3 regions of the Micromonospora sp. WMMC241 genome follow, and region 1 is predicted to be linked to each of the others. Evidence: riboswitches for the same ligand, from Rfam matches in the RefSeq annotation. Region 1 holds a riboswitch; each other region holds the start of a gene.
The links. A riboswitch is a leader RNA that binds a small molecule or an ion and turns the genes downstream of it on or off. The one in region 1 is predicted to bind cyclic di-AMP.
Positions count from the first base shown of each region.

Region 2: it holds a riboswitch for cyclic di-AMP, as region 1 does, so the genes downstream of both, O7598_RS29445 (C40 family peptidase) here and O7598_RS19605 (C39 family peptidase) in region 1, are expected to answer to the same signal.
Region 3: it holds a riboswitch for cyclic di-AMP, as region 1 does, so the genes downstream of both, O7598_RS13120 (LysM peptidoglycan-binding domain-containing protein) here and O7598_RS19605 (C39 family peptidase) in region 1, are expected to answer to the same signal.

Region 1 covers NZ_JAPZBF010000001.1:4,355,749-4,359,931, forward strand. Annotated here, with positions in the region: gene O7598_RS19600 (hypothetical protein) at 368-919, shown strand; gene O7598_RS19605 (C39 family peptidase) at 986-1,831, opposite strand; cyclic di-AMP (ydaO/yuaA leader) riboswitch at 2,039-2,179, opposite strand; gene O7598_RS19610 (hypothetical protein) at 2,486-3,250, opposite strand; gene O7598_RS19615 (hypothetical protein) at 3,399-3,782, opposite strand; gene O7598_RS19620 (acyltransferase family protein) at 3,913-4,183, opposite strand, start outside.
Region 2 covers NZ_JAPZBF010000001.1:6,452,074-6,456,256, forward strand. Annotated here, with positions in the region: gene O7598_RS29435 (pyridoxamine 5'-phosphate oxidase family protein) at 84-677, opposite strand; gene dcd (dCTP deaminase) at 756-1,334, shown strand; gene O7598_RS29445 (C40 family peptidase) at 1,407-2,384, opposite strand; cyclic di-AMP (ydaO/yuaA leader) riboswitch at 2,452-2,589, opposite strand; gene O7598_RS29450 (N-acetylmuramoyl-L-alanine amidase) at 2,823-4,183, shown strand, end outside.
Region 3 covers NZ_JAPZBF010000001.1:2,827,343-2,831,525, reverse strand. Annotated here, with positions in the region: gene O7598_RS13130 (M4 family metallopeptidase) at 1-369, shown strand, start outside; gene O7598_RS13125 (YbaB/EbfC family nucleoid-associated protein) at 982-1,431, opposite strand; gene O7598_RS13120 (LysM peptidoglycan-binding domain-containing protein) at 1,714-2,391, opposite strand; cyclic di-AMP (ydaO/yuaA leader) riboswitch at 2,390-2,534, opposite strand; gene O7598_RS13115 (LLM class flavin-dependent oxidoreductase) at 2,745-4,183, shown strand, end outside.

The sequences.
Region 1 (4,183 bases):
ACCGGGTGTTCCGGGTGGGGTGAGGTGTCCGGTTCGGGGGTGGTGGGCGGCACCCTGGCGATGGAATCGTCGCGGGGTGCGGGGCGTTGTAGACGGGTGAACGACCGAGCAAGGCGAGCGCATCGCGCCGCCAGCCCCGAGTGGGGCCGACCCGCATCCCCGCGAGGCCGCCCACTGCACCCCGAAGCCCGCATCCCCCGTGGTGACGGTCCCGGGAATGACGGTGGCCGCCCGGTCGTTACACACACTCCCGGCACCCGCGACGAGGCCCCGGCCCCGCGAGCACGCCGGACCCCCCCCAGTCATTGAGCGCCTGACGGTGCCCACACACCCCCCGGTGTGTCGACCCCCGAATGGAGCCCTCACCATGAACACGATCCTGCGCAAGAGCATTCTCGGTATTGCTGGTCTGGCCTTCACCGGTGGTGTGTTCGCCGGTCCGATCGCCGCCCACGCCGACACCCCCGCCCACGCCGCTGGCAAGCCCGTCGCCGCCGCGAGTGTGCAGGGTGAGCAGTCCACCATCACCCTCAACGACGAGCAGACCGCCAACGTCAAGGCGATCATCGCCGCGACGAAGAAGGCCGGCCTGCCCGAGCGCGCCGCGATCATCTCGATCGCCACCGCCCTGCAGGAGTCGAAGCTGGAGAACCTCGGCCACCTCGGCGACAAGAACGACCACGACTCGCTGGGCCTGTTCCAGCAGCGCCCCTCCTCCGGTTGGGGCACCCCGGAGCAGATCACCGACCCCGAGTACTCCACCCTGTCCTTCCTCAAGGGCCTCAAGCAGGTCGACGGCTGGCAGGACATGCCCCTGACCAAGGCCGCCCAGACCGTGCAGGTGTCGGCCTACCCGGACGCCTACGCGCAGTGGGAGAAGCAGGCCACCGACCTGGTCAACCAGCACTGGACCAAGTAAGCACACGCGCGAAGGCCGGCACCCGAACGACGGGTGCCGGCCTTCACGCGTACCGGGAAGAAGAGGTCAGGCGGAGTAACCGCGCGTGGCCATCCAGTTCGCCAGGTCGATGGTGCTGACCCAGTACGACGGCAGCGACGGGTCGGCCGAGTCGGCGATCCGCACGGTTCGGCCGTCGTTCTGGTACCCGACCACCGCGATGTAGTGGCCGCCCGGGAACGAGTGCCAGCCGCCATTGGTGTCGGTGGCGTCACCGACGATGTTCGACACGACGGCCCGGTTGTTGTTGACCGCCCGGACGACGTCGGCCTGGAGCTGGTCGATCTGCCCGCGGGTGGCCGCGCCGGGGATCATGCGGGTCCGGTACGGGTCGCCCTTGACCTGCTGGTTGAGCACCCGGGTGGTGTCCTCGGCGGAGTTGGTGCCCATCTCGGTGGTGCCGAGGGCCACGGCCAGGGTGTCCTGGCTGCGCTCGATGCCGGTGGCGCTGAGCGCGTTGCGGACCGCGGCCGGGCCGCAGTAGTAGTAGGTGGTCTGCGCCTGGTAGTCGTAGTCGAGCACCTTGCGCGACGGCGGCTTCGGCTTGGCCTTGCGGGTGGTGTCCGGGTCGGCGGCCTTCGCCGAGGGTGAGGCGCTGGCGCTGGGCCGGGGCGACGCGCTCGGTGAGGCGCTGGGTGACGCGCTCGGCGACGGGACGGCGATCCGGGCCTCACTGCGGCTGGCGGTGTCGCCGAGCCGGGAACCGAGGTCGGCCACCGAGGCGGTGTTCTCCGTCCGGGCCGGGGCGTCGTCGGTGGTGAGGGCGGCGCCGGCGCCGGCGGCCAGCACGAGGGCGGCGGCCGAACCGGCCATGATCTGGTACGGGCGCTCGGTCGCGAGCCGCCGCAGCTGACGCTTCAGGTGGTGCTTCACGGTGTTCCTCCACGGGGGTGAGCGGCACGCGCCGGCCCGGCGCGCGGAGGAACTCACACGCGCTGAAGGGCGGCAGGGCCGCGGGAAGCGACGCCCGGACGACCGGGCGGGCAAGGGGTCGGGTGCGTGTCGCCGGTCAGGCGAGCGTCGGCACCCGGTGGCCGTGGAGGCGGGGGGACGATCGGGGGGTGGTGGGCACGAGGCGCGAACTCCTTCCGTGACCGCCGACCGGGTTAGCTGACGGATTCGGGCGGGAAGTACGCCCTACCGCGGCCGTGGCTCGCGGATTCACCCCGGTGTTGCTGTGGGTCCCCGGTTCGTGTGTGCACGATTAGGCGGGTCGGCGCGGCGTCGCCATCGGCGATCGAGAACCGCACCGGACGCGCCGACACTACCGGTGGGTACACGCCCTGCCAAGCGGCTCTACCTGCGCAAACGCCCGTGGTGCCTACGGATTCGGAACAGCCGGTCACCCACTTCCCTCAATGGGACAAGGGGCGTCGACGGCACCGGCCGGCGGAAAGCGGGACATCCGGACGGCGGGAAAACGGGCATCGGGCGCGGCACCGGTCATCGACCCCGGCGACCGGCTCCCGAGACATGCCGGTGACCGGGCTCACCACACTCGGTAACGATTCGGTCGACGCCGGCCGCTCAGCCCACCCGGGCCGGCCGCCAGCGGGCGCTGCGCACGGCCGCCGGGACCGGGACGCGGGTCACGGCCGCCGCCCGGGGCGGCGGAACGGGCCGCAGTGCCACGGCTGCCGCGTACGCCTCGGCGGCGAGCGTCCGGGCCGACTCGGCGGCCAACTCGGCGTCCCGCCAGGCCAGGCGCTCCCGCTCGGCGGCCGTCTCCCAGCCGGCCCGCCGCCCGTCGCGGACCGTGCGGGCCAGCACGAGCTCCTGCTCGGCCGGATGGCGGCGCGGGTCCCACCCGTTGCGGTGGGCCAGCACGTCGGCGAGCTGGCGGGCGGTCAGGTCACCGCGCCAGTGCGCCGCCATCGCGGCGTGGTGCAGCCAGCGTTCCCGCGCCGCGTACTCCGCCGGGGTGTGCGGGGTGTGCGGGGCGGGCAGCGCGCCGGCGCCGGCCAGGCGGCGCGTCGCGGCGTCGGCCTCGTCGTAGGCGGTCCAGGCCCGGTCCGCGGTGCTCTGCGCGGCCAGCCACCGCTCGCGGCGGCGGCGGGCGGTCTGCCCGGCACCGGCGGCGGCCACCGCCACCTCGTCGGCGTAGCGGGCCAGGTCGGCGTGGTGGGCGGCTTCGACGTCGACCGGGTCGGGTTCGATCTCGGCGGCGCCGTCGCGCTCGGGACGGGCGACCAGCACGGCGAGCAGGACGAGGGCGAGCACGGTCAGGGCCGACCAGATGGCGGCGGCCTCGGGAACCGCGGTGAGGAAGTTGAGGAGAACGGTCTGCGACATGGTCGGCACCTCACGGGAGACGATGGCGGGAGGATCCGCACGGGCCGGTCGGGGCGGGGCGCGGCCGGGATTCGGCCGCCGCCGACCGCCGACGGGCGGGCGCGGGTGAGGTTCGGTGGACGGCGGCACGGGCCAGGCCCGTGGCGGGTCAGCGGGTGGGCGGCGCTCGCGGGCCGGCCGGAGCCGGCGGTCGGCCGCCCGGGAGCGGGAGCCGGCCGGTCGGCGGCGCGGCGACGCCCTCCGGCTGCGGCCGCGCAACGCCGACGGAGGCGTCCTGCCGTGCGGCGGCGAGGTCACGCTGCCGTGCGGCGGTGTCGTCGCGCTCCGCTCGCGCGGCGGCCGGCGAGCCGGCGGCGGTGCGGATCGTCAGGCCGGCGGCCGGACCGGTCGGGGCCGGCGCGGTCGCGGAGGCGCCGGCCGGCAACGTGGCGGTGCCGAGCGAGAAGGCCACCACCACGGCCAGGCTGGCCAGCATCCGTGCGGCCCAGCGCGCCACCCACCACACGGGGCAGGTGAGCGCGATCGGAAGCACGGGTACAAATTACCGCCGATCCCACCACCGCGCACCGCCGCTCGGCGTGTCGCGACACCCCGACGAACGACGCCGACGACCGGCGCCGGCACCCGCCCGGGACACCGTCACGCCGGGGCGGCCGCACGGCTCAGTCCGGCCGGCGCCGCCCGGCGTACTCGACGGAGCGGGAGGCGTCGTCGGCGGCCGGCCTCGGCGCCGGCACGGCGGCGGCCGGCTCCCGGCGGGCCCGCCGCGGCGGGCCGAGGCGGCGCATCATCGGCACCTCCACCCAGCGGTGCAGGGCGGCGGCGAGCGCCAGGGTGAGCAACAGGAAGCCGAGCACCGCGAGCGGGCCCCGCCATCCGGGCAGGCCGGTGCCCCAGTCACCGGTGAGCCGCAGCACGGTCACCATGACCAGC
Region 2 (4,183 bases), 2.1 Mb from region 1:
CCGGCTCTGTCCTTGCGGACAGGGCCGGCGCCGGTCGTTCGCGGGCCTGGCCGAGCCACCGCGACGACCCGGTCGTCGCCGGGTCAGGCGGCCGGCCGACGGGTATCGAACCCGTGTCGGCCGCGCCGATCCTCCGCCGGGACGAGCGGGTCGTCACGGCGAGCCGGCGCGGCCCTCAGTGGGTCGAGCGGCTCGTGCCGGGAAGCCGGCCCGGATCCACGCGGGTCGAGCCAGAGCCGCACCTGCGGCCCTCCGGCGCCGGACCGGACCACCGGATCGCGCCGGGTCAGCATGGCCACGTCGACCGTGAACTCGAACAGCCGCCAGTCGCCCTGCGGCGTCGCCCGGCCGAGCCGGGCCAGCCGGGCCACCGTGGCCGGGTCGGACACCGGGCGGGCGCGCCCCGCCACGTAGGCCTCGTCGTCGCTCTCCTCCGGCGGGAACGAGTGCAGCGCGTAGCGGCCGTCGCGTTCGAGGTCACGCCGTTTCGGCGAGTCGATGACGAAGCACCAGAGCCCGTCGTCGGTGATCAGCGGGGACACCGGGTGCACCCGGGGGCCGCCGTCTGCGCGGACCGTGGCGAGGTAGCCGAAGCCCGGCCCGTACTGCTGGATCAGAAGGCGGATCTCGTCGGCGAGGCGGGGCTCGTCGGCGGCGAATTCGGACCAGGAAGCCATGTCGACATTCTATCGAACACGTGTACGAGAGCGCAGTCCGACACGCAGGTCACCCGCACCGGTCGCTATGGTGTTCCGATGCTGCTCTCCGACCGCGACCTGGTCTCCGAGATCAAGGCGGGCACGCTCGCGCTGGAGCCCTTCGAGCCCACGCTGGTGCAGCCGTCCAGCATCGACGTACGCCTGGACCGGCTGTTCCGGGTCTTCAACAACCATCTCTACACCCACATCGACCCGTCGATGCAGCAGGACGACCTGACATCGATGGTGGAGGTGCCGGAGGGGCAGCCGTTCGTGCTGCACCCGGGCGAGTTCGTGCTCGCGTCCACGCTGGAAGTGATCTCGCTGGGCGAGGAGTTGGCCGGCCGGCTGGAGGGCAAGTCGTCGCTGGGGCGACTCGGCCTGCTGACCCACTCCACCGCCGGCTTCATCGATCCGGGCTTCTCCGGCCACGTCACGCTGGAGCTGTCCAACGTGGCGAACCTGCCGATCACGCTCTGGCCGGGCATGAAGATCGGTCAGCTGTGCATCTTCCGGCTCTCCTCGCCGGCCGAGCACCCGTACGGGTCGGCCGTCTACGGTTCGCGCTACCAGGGCCAGCGCGGCCCCACGCCGAGCCGCTCGTGGCAGAACTGGCGCACCTGGCCGACGCGCTGACGCCGCCCGCCGCCTGTTAAGAGGGGCCCCCTGTTATGCGGAATGCGTTAACAGGGGGCCCCTCCTTACATCTCAGCCGGGGCGGCCGTAGCTGTTGATGTCGCCGTCGTCGACGCGCTTCATCGTGATGGGCTTGCCAGACTGGGAGGCGTGCACCACCCAGCCGTCGCCGACGTACATGCCCACGTGGTGCAGGTCGCCGTAGTAGAAGACCAGGTCACCGGCGCGCAGCTCGGCGCGACTGACTCGCTGGGTGACGTTGTGCTGCTGACGGGCGTTGTGCGGCAGTGACACACCGGCCTTGGCCCAGGCGGCCATGGTCAGGCCGGAGCAGTCGAAGTGGTCCGGGCCGGCGGCGCCCCAGACGTAGATCTTGCCGATCTGGGCGCAGGCGAACTTGACCGCCACCCCGGCCGCGCCACCGGGATATCCGGCGGGGCAGGGGGCCGGCCGGAGCGGACCACCGCCACCGTTGCCGTACACCTTGAGCCGCAGCTTCTGCAGCTTGGCGATCTCGGCATCGATCTGCTTCTTCTTCGCCGCGAGCTGCGCCTGGGTGCGGCTCAGGTCGGCGACCATCGCGTCCAGCGGCTTCTTCTTCGCGGCCAGCTCGTCGCGCAGCTCGGCGATGTCGCGCACCTGCTCCTGCTGGTGGTGCGCGAAGCGGTCGAGCATCTCCAGGCCGCTGACCAGTTCGCTCGGCGAGCGACTGCCCAGCAGGGCGTTCACGGTCGAGAGGTTGTCACCCTTGTACGCGTCGGCGGCGAGGCCGCCGACCTGCCCGAGCGCGGCGTCCACCCGGGCCTGGAGCGGGGCGATCTGCCTGCCGAGCGCATCGGCCTGCCGACGCCGCACCGCGAGCTGCTCGCGTACGGCGTTGACCTGCTCGATGACGGGTTCGAGCTTGTTCCAGTCGCGGTCGATCTGCGCCTCGATCTCGGCGACCGACGGTTCGGCGTGGGCCGCCGTCGCGCCACCGGTCAGGACGACCGCGGCGCCGACCAGGGCGGCGATTGTGGTGGTGAAACGGGACCAGCGGGAACGCGGCACGACTGCGGACCGGTCGACAGACCGGCTCGACGTCGGCCGCGGGGCATGGTGTGCCACCGGGCGTCCGTACTCCTTCGTCTGACCGCCTACCGGGTTAGCTGACGGGTTCGGGCGGGAAGGGAGCCGCCCTACCGCAGTGGCTGCGGATTCACCCCAGGTACCTGGGTCCCCGGTTCGCCCGTGGGCGACTCGGCGGTGTCGGACCGTCACCGCCCGGGTTGGACGATGAAACTGGCGGCCGACGATTGACCAGAGTAGGTACCTCTGTTATCGATCCGCAACCCGAACGACCGTGACACTCCGTACCGAATCTGCCGGACGAACGCGAGTGAAGCTTTCTTTCACGTCAGATTACCCACCGGAAAGGTATTGACCCTCCCGGGCCAACGGAGTGAGGGTTGGGGACGCAGTGACCCCCATCCCTGTCCAGGAGGTTCGATGCACCTCTCACCCCCGCCCTCGGGCGGACGGATACTGCTCGCCGCCGCCGTGGCGACAGCCGCCGCGCTGGCGACCACCGGCCCGGTGACCGCCGCGCCACCGACCGCGCCGTCCGCCGGAGACCGGCAGCAGCAGTACGCCGCCGCGGCGGCCGAGTACGGCGTGCCGCAGAACGTGCTGCTCGGCGTCTCCTACCTGGAGTCCCGCTGGGACGCCCACCCGGGCCAGCCCAGCACCAGCGGCGGCTACGGCCCGATGCACCTGACCGACGCCACCCACGTGCTCGCCCTGCCCGGCAGCGCGCACGTCGACGAGGACGAGGACCCGCGCGGCGACGACTCGCGCCCGCTCACCCTCGACCCGGCCACCGCCGCCGCGCCGGCCCGGGAGACGCCGCTGCCGACCGCCTCGCTGCAGACGCTCGCCACCGCCGCGACGCTCACCGGCCTCGACGCGCAGAAGCTGCGCACCGATCCCGCCGCGAACATCCGGGGTGGCGCGGCGCTGCTCGCCTCGTACCAGAAGGCACTGGGTGGGCCGGTCGGCGCCGGCAGCGACCCGGCGGCCTGGTACGGCGCGGTGGCCCGCTACTCCGGCGCGGACACCGCCGACGCGGCGGCGGCCTTCGCCGACGAGGTCTACGACCAGCTCGGCCAGGGCGCGAGCCGCACCACCGACGACGGGCAGCGGGTCACGCTGGCCGCCACCGCCGCGCGCCCGGACCGCGCCGCCCTGACCCGGCTCGGGCTGCGGCACGCCGCGCGGCCGGACGGGCTGGAGTGCCCGGTGCGGCTGGCCTGCGAGTGGATCCCCGCGCCCTACGAGCAGCTCAGTGCCGACCCGGGTGACTACGGCAACCACGACCTGGGCGACCGGCCGAAGCAGCAGAAGATCGAATACATCGTCATCCACGACACCGAGGGCTACTTCGACCCCAGCGTCGACCTGGTGAAGCGGGCCGACTACCTGGGCTGGCACTACACGCTGCGCTCGGTGGACGGCTACGTGGCCCAGCACATCAAGGCCAAGGACGTCGGCTGGCACGCCGGCAACTGGTACGTCAACGCCAAGTCCATCGGCCTGGAGCACGAGGGCTTCGCCGGCCAGGGCACCTGGTACACCGAAGCGATGTACCGCAGCTCGGCGAAGCTGGTCCGGTACCTGGCGCAGAAGTTCGGCATCCCGATGGACCGGCAGCACATCATCGGTCACGACAACGTGCCCGGCACCACCGCCGGCACGGTCAAGGGCATGCACTGGGACCCGGGGCCCTACTGGGACTGGTCGCACTACTTCGACCTGATGAAGGCGCCGTTCCGGACCACCGGCACGTCGCGCACCGGGTTGGTCACCATCGA
Region 3 (4,183 bases), 1.5 Mb from region 1:
GACAGCGGCCAGGCCGCGCACGGCGGCTCGTACAAGGCGTGGCTCGACGGCTACGGCTCCTCGCACACCGACACGCTCAGCCAGTCGGTCACCATCCCGGCCGGGTGCAAGGCGACGCTGACCTTCTGGCTGCACATCGACAGCGCGGAGTCCACCACGACCACCGCCTACGACAAGCTGACCGTCAAGGCCGGCAGCACCACGCTGGCCACCTACTCCAACCTGAACAAGGCCACCGGTTACGTGCAGCGATCCTTCAACATCTCGTCGCTCGCCGGCACCACGGCGTCCATCTCGTTCAGCGGCGTGGAGGACGCCTCTCTCCAGACGTCCTTCGTCGTCGACGACACCGCGGTCACGCTGAGCTGACCACGACGCGAACGGCCGGCCGTCACCCTCGGAGACGGCCGGCGGTTCCGCGCCTCCAACTCCCGGCTCCCGGCCCGCCCGGCTCCCGGCCCGCCCGACTCCCGGCCCGCCCGACTCCCGGCCCGGCTCCCCTCCTCGCCGGCTCCCCGCCCGGCCGACTCCCCGCCCGGCCAGCTCCCCGCCCGGCCGACTCCCCGCCCGGCCCGGCCCGGCCCGGCCGGAGATCTTGGTACGGATCGGCCCCTATAGGGGCCCTTTCGTACCAAGATCTCGGCCGTTCCCGCTGTTCGGACGCTCCATCCCGACAAGCGGGAAGAGGCAGCCGCATGTGGCGCGCGTTCCTCCGGCAGGGACAGCGGGCGGCACGGCGGGATGAGTCGCCGTCGGATAGGCCGGCACGTCACTCGATCCGGCACGTCAGGCAGGGCGACCGACCAAGCGGGCTGGTCACTCAGACCGGGTTGACCGCTCAGACCGGGTTGACCGCTCAGGCAGGGGTGATGACTCAGGCAAGGGTGATGACTCGCGCAGGGACGGCCACTCAGGCAGAGGTGATGACTCGCGCAGGGGTGACGACGCAAGCAGGGGTGACGACGCAAGCAGGGAGGTCGGTCAGGCAGGGTGGGCGGCGCGGGTCACCGCGTCTCGGTCGCGGCGGATGCGCGCGGCCACCTCGTGCATCGTCCGACTGAACAGCTCCGCCTGGTCGGGCAGGCCGCCGAGCCGGGCGGCGAGCGCGTCGGTGTCCGCCCGGGCGGAGTCGCCGACCCGCGCGTCCAACTCGCTCAACGCGTCGTTGACGGCGTCGACCAGGTGTCCGCAGAGGACCTCCAGCGACACGTCGGCCAGTTCCGGGTCGACGACGACTGAATGCAGCCGGCCACCCTGGACGGCGACCGCCCGGACCCGGCCGCCGGCGGCCGCGCCCTCGGCCCGGAGCAGCTCACCCGGCTCACCGTCGGCGAGCCCGCAGGCCCGGGACCGCATCGCGGCCAGCGCCTGCTGCGTGCGGGTCAGCAGCTCGTCGAGGCTCGCGGCGGCCGAGAACGCATCGTTGGTCATATCCGCGCTTTCTTCACGTCTTAGCCGAGCCTCGTGACCATAGCAACCACCGGCGACGGAACCTCGTCACCCGCCGCGCCCGGCCGGCCGTCGACGCCGGGAGCAGGACGGACGCCCACCACCCCCGGCGTGTCGCGACGACGAACGCCCGACCGGATGACCCGGCCGGGCATGTCGTCGCCGGTCGCCACGACGCGGTCCGAGGAGTCGTGCCGCCGGCCCACCGGATGCGTCACGGACACGGCAGCCACACGGACCGCGGGACCTGCCGCGAGCCGGGGATCAGCGCAGGCTCAGCCGCTGTCCTGGAAAGATCAGGCTCGGGTCCGCACCGACCACGGCACGGTTGCGCGCGTGCAGGGCGTGCCAACCGCCGGCGACGTGCTTCGCCGCCGCGATCTCGGACAAGGTGTCGCCGGGGCGTACCAGATAGGCGCCGGTGGCCGGCGCGCCGCGCCGCTCACCGGCCGACGGGCGCGGCGAGGCGGCCTTCTTCGTGGACGTGGTCGAGGCCTTGCCGGCCTTCGTACCGTTCGTGCCGCGCGACCCGGCGGTCCGGCCGCTCGAACCGGCCTTGTCGCCGCCGGACCGGGCCTTCTTGCCACTGGACCCGGCCTTCTTGCCGCAGACCGGCCAGGCGCCGATGCCCTGTCCGTCGAGGACCCTCTCGGCGACGGCGATCTGCTCGGAGCGGCTGGCCAGGTCGGCTCGGGCGGCGTACTTCTGGCCGCCGTGACCGTTCCAGGTGGACCGGGAGAACTGGAGCCCGCCGTAGTAGCCGTTGCCGGTGTTGACGTGCCAGTTGCCGCCCGACTCGCAGCGGGCGACGGCGTCCCAGTTCACGCTCGCGGCGCTGGCCGGCGCGGCCGGCCCGAACAGGGCCGCGGCACCGGTGGCGGCACCGGCGACGAGCGCGGCGACCACGGTTCGGCGGCGGCGGGTTGAGTATGCAGTTGACATGTGGATTCCTCCACGCCGACGAGGTGAGCTGTCGGGTTCGGGCCGAGGAGCCCGGCCGCCGGTGGCGGCTTCACCCCGAGGTGACGTGCACCGTGGAACGTGTGGGTCCCCCGCTCCCGCCCGAGGTTCGGGTACCACCGGGCCGGTGGCGGGACTAGGCGTTACCGGCCCGTGGTGTCCGCGACTGCGAACGGAACCGACGCTAGGGATGATTTGCGACGATCGCCCGCTTCTTGTGACGTTCTTCACCCGGCCGGACTACCGCGTCCAGGGTGGCGGGTCCACCGCCGCCGGCCCGCTGACGGGGCTACCGTGGGCCGGGACCGGGCAAGATCGCGCAAGGAGCGGGGCGGATGACCGACAACGGACACGAGCTGGCATTCGGCGGCTTCCTCACCCCCGACGCCGGTCGCCCCGACCAGGTGGTCGCGCTGGCCACGCTCTGCGAACAGGCCGGGCTCGACCTGGTCACCTTCCAGGACCACCCCTATCAGCCGGCCTTCCTGGACACGTGGACGCTGATGTCGTACGTGGCCGCCGCCACCGACCGGATCGGTCTGGCCGGCAACGTGCTCAACCTGCCGCTGCGCCAGCCGGTGGTGCTGGCCCGCAGCGTGGCCAGCCTGGACCTGCTCACCGGCGGCCGGGTCGAGCTGGGGTTGGGCGCTGGCGCGTTCTGGGACGCGATCGAGGCGACCGGCGGGCGGCGACTCACCCCCGGCGCGGCGGTCGACGCGCTCGACGAGGCGATCCAGGTCATCCGCGAGGTCTGGGACGCCGAGCGACGCGGCATGATCCGGGTGGCCGGCGAGCACTACCGGGTGGTCGGGGCGAAGCGCGGGCCGGCGCCGGCGCACCCGGTGGGCATCTGGGTGGGCGCGTACAAGCCGCGCATGCTGCGGCTGGTCGGACGGGCCGCGGACGGCTGGCTGCCGTCGCTGGCGTACCTGCCGAAGGGACCGGACGATCTGCCGGCGCTCAACGCCCTCGTGGACGAGGGCGCGCGGGCCGCCGGGCGCGATCCGGGCTCGATCCGCCGGATGCTGAACGTCACCGGCACGTTCAGCCGCTCGTCCACCAGCTTCCTCGCCGGGCCGCCGGAGCAGTGGGTCGAGGAGCTGGCCGGCCTCACCCTGGAGCACGGCGTCACCACGTTCATCCTCGGCAGCGACGAACCGCGCGCCATCCAGCTCTTCGCCCAGGAGGTGGCGCCGGCCGTCCGGGAGCTGGTCGCCGCCGAGCGCACCACGCCGGGTAGCGGGGCCCGCGCCGTGGCCGAGGAGCAGGCCGCCGCCGGCGGTCCGACCACGCTCGCGGTCACCCCCACCCCCGACCCGGGGGTACGGCGCAGCGCCCGCCGCCTCTGGGACGAGACGACCCGTCCGACCGCCCCGCCGCCACCGGCCGGGCACGTCTACCCGGCTCGCGGACAGGCCGCCGGGCAGCACCTGGTGGACGTGCACGACCACCTGCGCCAGGAGCTGGCCCAGGTGCGCGACCTGCTGGAGCAGGTCCGGCGTGGGGCGGTGTCGCCGGGCGGAGCCCGGGCCGCGCTGAACGCGATGACCATGCGGCAGAACGACTGGACGCTGGGCGCCTACTGCGCCGCGTACTGCACCGTGGTGACCCAGCACCACGGCCTGGAGGACGCGTCGATCTTCCCGCACCTGCGCCGCTCCGACGCCGGGTTGGGGCCGGTGCTGGACCGCCTGGAGCAGGAGCACGTGGTGATCCACGGAGTGGTGGAGAGCGTCGACCGGGCGCTGGTGGAGCTGATCGGCTCGCCCGGGGA